Regions from separate parts of the Methylobacterium indicum genome, predicted to be linked through region 1. Evidence: riboswitches for the same ligand, from Rfam matches in the RefSeq annotation. Region 1 holds a riboswitch; the other holds the start of a gene.
What was found. A riboswitch is a leader RNA that binds a small molecule or an ion and turns the genes downstream of it on or off. The one in region 1 is predicted to bind thiamine pyrophosphate.
Positions count from the first base shown of each region.

Region 1 (5,353 bases):
CCGGATTTTGCGGGACTGATCCTCGACTTGAAGGGCAGGGTGTCCGTGGCGCCTTCAGCGTAACGGTTAGCTGGCGCGCAACTGCTCCCGTCCGCGACGATCGCGTGCACCAACGAAAACGGCGCCCCGCGGGGCGCCGTCCTGTCGTGTGGCGTGATTTCGCTTGGGAATGCTTGGCGGGACTTGACGGGACTTGGAAGGGCCTGGCGAGCTCAGGCCGTCGGTGCGGCGGCGAGGCGCGGCGCCGGGCGGGCCTCGTCCTCGCCGACGAGGTGGAAGGCGGCCGGACGCCGGAACAGGAACCGGGCCGGGGTGTGGCGGATCACCCGCTCGATGGCGAGCGGCACCACCACGGCGGTCAGCGTCACGAGGAGCGCGACGAGGCCGATATCCTCGATCACCCCGCTGCGCACGAGGGCCGTGCGCAGGGCCGCCATCGGCAGGAAGAAGGCGAGGTAGATCACGATCGAGCGCTCGCCGCAGGCCCGCAGGGCGGCGGTCACCGGGCCGCCGGCCCGGGTGAGGAGGGCGGCGGTCGCCACGATGGCGAGCGCGCCGGCGGCGCCGAGCATCAGGCTCACCACCGGCAGGCTGGCGAGCGTCGGGTGGGAGGTCAGCCCGGTCGGCGTGAAGACGAGGAACGCCTCGATCGACGCCCAGGCGGCGAGGCCGAGGAGCGCGAGGCCGGCTCGCGCCCGCACCCAGTCGGCCAGGGCGAAGATCCGGGCGGCGAACAGGTAGCCGGCGACGAAGTAGACCAGCCGGTCGCAGAACTCGTCGATCAGCGTCGAGCCGGTATGGACCGGGGCGAGCTGGAGGAGGGCGGCGCCGATCAGCAGCACCGGCCAGGGCAGCCGGCGCAGGAGCTTCACGACGACCGAGAAGACCGCCAGCAGGTAGATGAACCAGAGGGTCGAGTAGGGCTCGATCAGGCCGTGGGCGAGATGGGCCGCGAAGGCGCCGGGCCCCGCGCCGTCGGTGATCTGGCCGTACTTCACCGCCGACTGGAGCACCATCCACAGCAGGTAGAAATACGCGAAGTGGACGATGCGCCGGTCGGCGAAGAGCCGCCAGTCGCGATCGACGACCCGGCCGACGAACAGGCCCGAGAGCAGGAAGAAATCCGGGATCCGGAAGGGTTTGGCGAACTCCACGACGTGATGCATGAAGCCCTCGCCCCCCATCGCCTCGCCGACCCCGAGGGTCGAGTGCATCATCACCACGAGGATGATGCAGATGCCCTTGGCGACGTCGACCCAGGCGCGGCGCCCCGGGGCGGTCCCCGCGCGCGGGCGAACGGGATCGTCCGGCCGGACCGAGAGGGCGGGTTCGGTGTTGGGACGGGCGGACATCGGGCGTCTCCGGAGGATCGCCCGGGAGGCTGCCAGGGAGACGTAAAGATCGGATCGGGCCCGGTCCCGTAAATTGCGGCGAACCGGGCAACAGGCGATTCACCTTACCGCCCGAGGGGCCGCCGGCTACCGGACGCTCCGCTTCGTCTCGCGCCGCGTCCGGGTCATCCGCGTCGCGGCGTGGAAATCGTCGGGCTTGGTCCGCACCCAGGCGAGGAAGCGGGCGATCTCGGGCTCGGCCCGCAGGCTCTCGACGTCGTTGAGGCGCCGCGCCAGCTCCGCCTCGCTGTGCCGGGCATGGATCGCCGAGTGGCAGATCTGGTGCAGCTGCACGGTCTCGCCGTGGGTGCCGCCCTTCAGCTTCGGCGTCAGGTGGTGCCGGCTCTGGCGGGCACCGGGCGGGATCGGCCGCTCGCAGAGCGGACAGATGACGGCGGGGCGGGTCCCCAGACCATGGGTCGAGGGGTCGTCGTCGCGCCAGCGCCGCTCTCGACGTCCCAAGGCCAGCTCCTGCAAGGGCGGGGAAAACTCCTCCGTATCTGGGTCGCCGGGCGGCCGGGGTTCAAGGCCGCGTGGGCGATGTCGCGGGGGCCCGGATGCCGCAGCGTCCCTCGGGAACGCCCCCGGAGCCGCGATTGACAAACCTCCCCCGCCGCCGGACAGTGATGGGGTTACCGAGGGGAGCCCCGCCGGCAGGGGCTGAGATTGGACGAGCGCGCGTCCTGACCCTTGAACCTGATCCGGTTCGTACCGGCGGAGGGACGGGAACCTGCCATGACCGACGTGACCCGTGCGTCCTCGCGCCCCGAGGCCGGATCTCCTCGCCCGGAGAGATCCATGAACGCACCCATCCTCCCCCCGAAAGATCGTCCGAAGACCGTCACCACGGGGCCGGTCACCGGCTCGGTGAAGGTCTATGCCGCGCCCAAGGACCGGCCCGACCTGCGGGTGCCCTACCGCGAGATCGCCCTGACGGATCCGGGCGAGGCCCCGGTGCGGGTCTACGATCCCTCGGGCCCCTATACCGAGACGGACGCGCGCATCGACCTGTCCGCCGGGCTGCCGGAGATCCGCGCCGGCTGGCTCGCCGCCCGCGGCTACGCGGCCGTCGCCCCCCGGGCGGTGAAGCCGGAGGATAACGGCTTCGTGCCCGAGGATCGGCTGGTGGCGCCGTGCCCGGCTCCCCGCACGGTCCGGCGGGGAGAGACCGGCCAGAGGGTGACGCAGCTCGAATTCGCCCGGGCCGGGATCGTCACCGAGGAGATGATCTACGTCGCCCATCGGGAGAACCTGTGCCGCGAGGCGATGCTGGCGCAGGCCGAGGGCAAACTCGCCGATGGCGAGAGTTTCGGGGCCGCGATCCCGCCCTTTGTCACCCCCGACTTCGTGCGCGAGGAGGTGGCGCGGGGCCGGGCGATCATCCCGGCCAACATCAACCACACCGAACTTGAGCCGATGGCGATCGGCCGCAACTTCCTCGTCAAGATCAACGCCAATATCGGCAACTCGGCCGTGACCTCCTCGGCCGCCGAGGAGGTCGAGAAGATGGTGTGGGCGATCCGCTGGGGCGCCGACACGGTGATGGACCTCTCGACGGGGCGCAACATCCACAACATCCGCGGCTGGATCCTGCGCAACGCCCCGGTGCCGATCGGCACCGTGCCGATCTACCAGGCGCTGGAGAAGGTCGGCGGCGATCCGCTCAAGCTCGACTGGGAGGTGTTCAAGGACACCCTCATCGAGCAGGCCGAGCAGGGGGTGGACTACTTCACCATCCATGCCGGCGTGCGCCTCGCCCACGTCCCGCTGACGGCCCGGCGTGTCACCGGCATCGTCTCGCGCGGCGGCTCGATCATGGCGCGCTGGTGCCTCGCCGGGCACCGGGAATCGTTCCTCTACGAGCGCTTCGAGGAGATCTGCGACATCTGCCGCGAGTACGACGTGTCGTTCTCGCTGGGCGACGGGTTGCGGCCGGGATCGATCGCGGACGCCAACGACGCCGCGCAGTTCGCGGAACTCGAGACGCTCGGCGAACTCACCAAGATCGCACAGGCCAAGGGCTGCCAGGTGATGATCGAGGGTCCCGGCCACGTGCCGATGCACAAGATCAAGGTCAATATGGACAAGCAGCTCGCCGAGTGCGGCGAGGCGCCGTTCTACACGCTGGGCCCGCTCACCACCGACGTGGCGCCGGGCTACGACCACATCACCTCGGGCATCGGCGCGGCGATGATCGGCTGGTTCGGTACCGCGATGCTCTGCTACGTGACCCCGAAGGAGCATCTCGGCCTGCCGAACCGCGACGACGTGAAGACCGGCGTCATCACCTACAAGATCGCCGCGCACGCCGCCGACCTCGCCAAGGGCCATCCGGCGGCGCAGGTGCGGGACGACGCCCTGTCCCGGGCCCGGTTCGACTTCCGCTGGGAGGACCAGTTCAACCTCTCGCTCGATCCCGATACCGCCCGGGCCTACCACGACGAGACCCTGCCGAAGGACGCCCACAAGGTCGCGCATTTCTGCTCGATGTGCGGCCCGAAATTCTGCTCGATGAAGATCACCCAGGACCTGCGCGCCGACGTGCTGGCGATGGAGGCGGCGAGCGCCGTGGTCGGCGAGGCCACACCGCTCGACGAAACGGCCCGCGCGGCCGGCATGGCCCAAAAATCGGCGGAATTCCTGGGCGAGGGCGGGAGACTCTACGTCGACGCCGGATGAGCGCGTCCTCCGCGCGCCCGACCGGTCGGGCGCGCGGAACCGATCCGGTCGCCGGCGCGCCGCGCGAGGATGTCACGAATGCTGATGCAGGCCCCGAAGGCTCCGCCGGACCCGGCCCGGCCGGATCGCGCCGGATCGCGCCCCAGCTCGATCGTGCGCCGCCTCGTCGTCTTCGCCCTCGGCCTGGCGGTGCCGATCCTGATCTTCGGCGGCGTGGTCCTGTGGCAATTCGCGGGCGCTGCCCGCGCCCGCCTCGAGGCGGAGGCGCTGGGGCGGGCCCGGATGGAGGCGGCGGCGGTCGACCGCGAGGTCGCGAGCCTGACCGCCACCCTGGAGGCCCTGACCCTGTCGAACGCGCTCCAGCGCGGCGACGTGACGGCCTTCCGCGAGCAGTTGCAGGAACTCTTCCGCCGCAGCGGCCTCTCGGCGACCCTGCGCGATCCCGATGGCCGGCGGCTGATCGACATCGGCGCCGAGCCGATGCCGGAGCGCCTCGATGCCGCCGATGCGGCGGCCCTGGCCGGACGGCCGGCGGTGTCGGGCGTGGTCGACGGGCGCTTCCGAGTGACGGTGCCGGTGATGCGCCGGGGCGGCGAGGCGGTCCTGTACCTCCTGTCCTTCTCCCTGCCGACGGACCGGATCCGCGACGTGCTGGCCTCCGGCGGGGTGCCGAAGGACTGGGTGATGAGCGTCGTCGACCGCGACGACCGGGTGCTCACCCGCACCCGCGCGCCGGAGCGCTTCACCGGCACCAAGGCCCCCGACGACCTGCGCCTCGCCACCGGCCCGGAAGGGACCTGGCGCGGCACCTCGCTGGAGGGCCAGCCGTTCTTCATCGCCTATGCGCGGGCGGGCGTGCCGGATTGGCGCATCGCCGTCGGGGTACCCGAGGAGGCGCTGGCCGCACCGGTCCGGGCCTCGCTCGTGTGGTTCGCCGGGCTCGGGATCATGCTGGCCGCCATCGCGGCCGTCCTGGCGCTGGCCTTCGCCCGCGGCATCGCGGCGCCGCTCCAGGCCCTGCGCGACCAGGCGGTGGCGCTCGGCCGCGGCCGGCCGGCCCCGGTGCTCGCCGGGGTGCCGGCGGAAGTGGCGGCGGTGAGCGCCGAGATCGCCGAGGCGGCCCAGCGCCAGCGCGAGCGGGCGAGCGAGCGCGAGAGCGCCGCCGCGGCGCTCCGCTCCGAGACGCAGCGCCTCGAAGTGCTGAACCGGCTCGGCACGGCGCTGGCGAGCGAGCTCGACCGGCAGCGCCTCGGCGACGCGGTGGTGGAGGCCGCCACCCACCT
Region 1 covers NZ_AP024145.1:4,816,140-4,821,492, forward strand. The annotation lists gene miv_RS22340 (acyltransferase family protein) at 213-1,352, opposite strand; gene miv_RS22345 (HNH endonuclease family protein) at 1,479-1,853, opposite strand; TPP riboswitch at 2,020-2,131, shown strand; gene thiC (phosphomethylpyrimidine synthase ThiC) at 2,190-4,070, shown strand; partial or broken gene miv_RS33825 (GAF domain-containing protein) at 5,019-5,353, shown strand, end outside.

Region 2 (5,353 bases), 1.6 Mb from region 1:
CGCACCTCGGCCAGCGAATGCGCCGAGACGCCGAGCAGCGCCCCCTGCCCCAGCCGCGCCCGGGCCGGGGCGACCGCCGCCGCGTCGCCGAGCTGGACGCCGGCCGCCCCCACCTGCGCCGCCAGTTCCACGTCGCGCCCGATGGTCAGTGCCCCACCGACCCGGGCGAGCTGGGCGACGAGATGTTCGGCGAGCGCCGCCCGCTCCGGGGCGGGCAGGTCGCGATCGCGCAGCCAGATCCAGCGGGCGCCGGCCGCCAGGCAGGCGGCGACGCGGGTCTCCAGCGGCTCGGGGCAGCCGTGCCGGTCGGTGACGACCAGGAGGCGGGCGGGCAGGCTCACGAGCCGACGAGGCCGAGTTGCGGGCTCGACGGCTCGGCCCGGGCGCGGCGCGGGATGCGGCCGGCGCGATGCGCCAGGCGGCCGGCCTCGACGGCGTGGCGCATCGCGGCGGCCATCCGCACCGGATCGTCGGCCTTGGCGACGGCGGTGTTGAGGAGGACGGCGGCGGCCCCCAGCTCCATCGCCACCACCGCGTCCGAGGCGGTGCCGATGCCGGCATCCACGATCACCGGCACCGGGGAGCGGCGGCAGATCAGTTCGAGGTTCGCCGGGTTGGCGACGCCCATGCCGGAGCCGATGAGCGAGCCCATCGGCATCACGGCGGCGGCCCCGAGATCGGCGAGCCGGCTGCACACCACCGGATCGTCGTTGCAATAGGGCAGCACGACGAAGCCGGACTCGACCAGCTGGCGGGTGGCCTCGATCGTCTCGGCGACGTCCGGGTAGAGCGTCTCGCGGTCGCCGATCACCTCGACCTTGATCCAGTTGGTGCCGAGCGCCTCGCGGGCGAGCTCCGCGGTCATCACCGCGTCGCGGGCGGTCTCGCAGCCGGCGGTGTTGGGCAGGAAGCGAGCGCCCTTCAGCCGCGCCACCGTGTCCGAGCCGTGGCCGTGGAGCGAGATGCGGCGGATCGAGACCGTCACCACCTCGGCCCCGCTCGCCCGCACCGCCTCGCTCATGATGGCCTGCGTCGGATAGCCGGCGGTGCCGATGAGGAGGCGCGAGGCGAGCGTCGTACCGGCGATGACGAACGGATCGTCGTGGGAATCTGTCATGGGGTTTCTCCAGATTTCATAGGTAGTTCGTCCGAGCGTCTTGCCGATATCCCACCCACGACCTCATCCTGAGGTGCGAGCGCATGCGAGCCTCGAAGGAGGGCTCCAGAGATCGCAGCGGCTTCTGGAGCCCTCCTTCGAGGCTCAGCGATCTTCGATCGCCCGCACCTCAGGATGAGGTTGGAGGATGGGAATCACCAACAACATCGAGCGTTGCCGGAAAGTTCTTCTGATCGATCGTTCCTGCATCGAGCTTGTTCTGGACGCAGTTTCGTCTGGCCAAATGCTTGAGGCGATCCCAATCACTTCGGATCAGCGCTTCCTTCTTTGCCCGACCCCAACCTTTGATGCGCCGCTCCATAGCGATCGCATCCGTGATGCGCTCGAACATTTCGGCATAGACGAGTGTCACGGGTCGGCGCTCGCGGGTGTAGCCAGGATAGGTGCCGGTCTGGTGCTCGCCGAGGCGCTTGTCGAGGGTCTCACCACGTGCCGAGCCGACATAATAGCTGCCATCGGCGCATCGAAGGATGTAAACGAAGGCGTTCATGAAAACATGTCTCCGCCTGCTGATTCATAGTAACGGACACCCGATCTCCAACCCCAAATTTCATCCTGAGGTGCGGGCGATCAAAGATCGCTGAGCCTCGAAGGAGGGCTCCAGAAGCCGCTGCGATCTCTGGAGCCCTCCTTCGAGGTCAGTCCATCGCTGATGGACTGACACCTCAGGATGAGGTCGAGGGCGGGGATGGTGAAAGCGTCCGTGATGCTGCACGATCCTATCGAACGATCTCCCAACCGCTACCCGCCCTGCATGGCGCGCACGATCTCGACGCGGTCGCCCTCGCCGAGCGGCGTTTCGGCCCAGGCGCGCTGGCGCACCACGGCGCCGTTGAGGGCGATGGCGAAGCCCTGGGGGCCGGAGAGGTCGAGGTCGGCGGTCTCCTCGCGCCACAGGGCGTCGAGGGTGGCGGCCGCGCTGTCGCGGGGCTCGCCGTTGACGAGGATCTTCATGGGGTCTCGCGGGACGACGGGGTGAAGCGGGCAAGGCCGAAGGGCGCGGCGACCGGCAGCGTCTCGCCGCGCAGGATCAGGGCGGCGACCGCCTCGGCGGTGACGGGGGCGAGCAGGTAGCCGTTGCGGTGGTGGCCGGCGGCGAGCACGAGGCCCGGCAGCGCCTCGCCGAGGATCGGGGCGTCGTCGTCGGAGGTCGGGCGAAAGCCGCTCCAGACGCCGGCCACCCGCATCTCCTCGACGCCCGGAAGCGCCCGGCGGGCGCCCTCCAGCAGGGCGTAGAGGCCGCCGGCGGTGAGGTGGGGGTCGAAGCCGGTCTCCTCCACGGTGGCGCCGACGATCAGCGTGCCGTCGGCCTTCGGCGCCATGTGGACCTGCTCGGTCCAGACGACGTGGGTGAGCCGGCCGCTGCGCGGCGTCATCTGCAGCGCCATCGACTGGCCCTTGAGCGGACGCACCGGCAGGGCGAGATCGGGGATCAGCCCCCCCTCCCCGGCCCAGGCGCCGGAGGCCAGCACCGTGGTGCCGGCCCGTAGCGCGCCGGCCGAGGTCTCGATGCCGGTGACCCGCCCGCCCTCGCGGGTGAGTGCGGTGACGGTCGTCTCCTCGACGAGCCGCCCGCCGGCCGCCCGCAGCGCTTGGCGGAGGGCCGCCATCACCCGGGCGGGATCGACCTGGTGGTCGTCGGGGCAGAAGAGGCCGGCAGTGACGGTGGGGCGCAGGCCCGGCTCGCGGGCGCGCACCGCCGGGCCCGACAGCCACTCGGCGGCGAGGCCATCGCGCCGCTGCAGCTCGTGGCGGAAGCGCAGGCGCTCGACCTCGTCGCGGCCGAGCGCGATGACCAGCGTGCCCTCGCGGCGGTAGTCGATGGTCAGGCCGGATCCGGCCTCCAGCTCGTCGCGGAACGGGTGCCAGAGGCGCTGGCTCTCGACGCAGAGCGGCGACAGGCCCTCGCCGCCGGGCTCGTGCTCGGCGGCGGCCGCCAGCATGCCGGTGGCGGCAAGGCTCGCCCCGTCTCCGGCCCGGCCCCGCTCGACCACCGCGACGGCGAGGCCGGCGCGCGCCAGCCGCCAGGCGACCGAGAGGCCGATCAGCCCGGCGCCGATCACCGCGACATCGGCGCGCTCCGGCAGCCGGTCGGTCTCTGGGGATGTCGCCGGCCCGCTCCGCCGTCCGATCGCTTGCGCGTGCACCCTCGTTCTCCACGGTCGCCCGAAGAGAGTGGACAGCGCCCGGCAACCGGATGATGCGCGAAGCCCTGAACGGGCCTGTCCAATCCCTACGCCGGTATGAGCCGGATCAGGTTCGAAGGATTTCCGCGCCGACCGAGGCGTAAGAGCCTGCAGTCCAGCGGTGTCTCAGCCCCTTGCCGGGGATCTCCCTGGAACAGCCGGAATGTGGCGAGCCGGCCCACTTTCGTCAACCGCCCTCGATCAACCGCCCTTGCCGGGCCGGTAGATCGCCATCTCCTCGGCAATGCCGTCGAGGGGGTGGGTGCCGAGGAGTTCGGGATCGCCCCACAGGAAGTCGACGAAGGGCTTCGACATCAGGAGGGGCTCGGACAGGATCTTGTTGAGCTTGGCGAGCCGGCTCGCCAGATTCACGTCGCGGCCGATCACCGTGAAATCGAGCCGCGCGCCGGAGCCGACATTGCCGTAGGCCGCCTCGCCGTGGTGAAGCGCGATGCCGATCTCGATGCGGGTGGGAAAGCGCCCGGCCCGGTTGGCTTCGTCGACGCGCCGCAACGCCGCCTGCGCGGCCGAGAGCGCACCCTGCGCCGCGCCGCCGAGATCGTCGCCGCTCTCGCGAAAGATCGCGAGAAGGCCGTCGCCCATGTATTTCAAGACCTCGCCGCCCTCGCTCTCGATCGGCGGCACCAGGCAGTCGAAATAGGTGTTCAGCAGCTCCACCGAGGCCTCGGGGGTGAGGGCGTCGGTGAGGTGGGTGTAGCCGCGCATGTCGGCGAACAGGATCGCCGAGCGGATCCGCTCGACCTGGCCGCGGCGGATGAAGCCGGCGAGAATCGCCTGGTGCGGCCCGTCGCCGACATAGACCCGCAGCACGTGGTCGAGCCGCGCGTTGAGCCCGCGCATCTCCATCACCGCCGACAGGGTCGGGATGATGAAGCGCAGGATCGCGAGGTCGTCGTCGGCAAAGCCGCGGGGATCGCGGGTCGCGAAGGTCACGCCGTTCTTAGTGCCGTTGGTGAAGAACAGCGGTACGGTGATGTAATGGGTGTAGCCCGCGCTTTTGAGCTCCGGGACGATGCTGAACTGGTCGTCGGGCGTCTGGCGCAGATCGAGGATCAGCCACTGGCCGGTGGCGTAGACATGCGCGAAGGGAGAACGGGAGAGCGCCTTCTCGGACGCCTCGCCGTGCGGAAAGAGGCGGAAGCTGACGCCGTCCTCCCGGGTCCAGAACCGGCCGACGCCGGAATAGTCCGAGTGCAGGGCGTCGATGGCGGTGGTCGCCCGGTCGACCGGCACGCCGAGGTCGTTCAGCCGCTCGGCCATGCCGGCCAGGAGATCGCCGGATTCCGGCAGCCGCGCGCCTTCGCTGAGCAGCCAGTCGCGCAGCGCCACGCATTCGCGAAACAGGCCGATCGGAATGTCGCTCGCCTCCGACCCGTCCGCCGCGGCCGTGGGCGTCGGAGCGGAGTTGGGGCGAGGCTGGTCGGACATGGCTCTGACATGGGCTTCACCGTGCGGGACGGCAAGGCTTGGGGCAGGGACGATCGGCAACCGGTACGCCCACTCGACCGGGAGGATCCGGCGAACCTTGGCGGGTCGCCACGAATCGGCTACCATTCCGGTCGCCCCCGGGACACCGTCCCGCCCGGCCGTAAGCGTCTCACGTCAAGCAACGCGCTCCCTGGGTGGTTCCACCGGGCAAGCGCGCGTCGCCTTGGTCCGGGCGGGTCCATCCGCTTCGAAAGACGCGTCATGCCCACCTTCCTCACCCCGCGCCGCCTGCCGGCCCGGACCGCGCCGCTGGTGACCGCCTTCCTGCTCTCGATCCTGATGACCTGCATCGTCTCAGGCATCGCGACCCTGCTCAGCCTCGGCGCCACGTCCGATGCGCTGTGGCACTGGCCCCGCGCCTGGGGATTTTCCTGGATCGTCGCCTTTCCGACGCTGCTGCTCGTCCTGCCGCTGGTGCGGCGCGCCGTGGCACGGATCGTCGCGCCGCTGTAATGCACAAGGCCCGGGAGGCGGCTGCCTC
Region 2 covers NZ_AP024145.1:6,407,171-6,412,523, forward strand. The annotation lists gene miv_RS29720 (thiamine phosphate synthase) at 1-341, opposite strand, end outside; gene thiG (thiazole synthase) at 338-1,117, opposite strand; gene miv_RS29730 (GIY-YIG nuclease family protein) at 1,287-1,667, opposite strand; gene thiS (sulfur carrier protein ThiS) at 1,919-2,131, opposite strand; gene thiO (glycine oxidase ThiO) at 2,128-3,324, opposite strand; TPP riboswitch at 3,390-3,523, opposite strand; gene miv_RS29745 (adenylate/guanylate cyclase domain-containing protein) at 3,565-4,812, opposite strand; gene miv_RS29750 (DUF2798 domain-containing protein) at 5,074-5,325, shown strand.
Region 2: another riboswitch for thiamine pyrophosphate. It lies ahead of thiO (glycine oxidase ThiO); the one in region 1 lies ahead of thiC (phosphomethylpyrimidine synthase ThiC).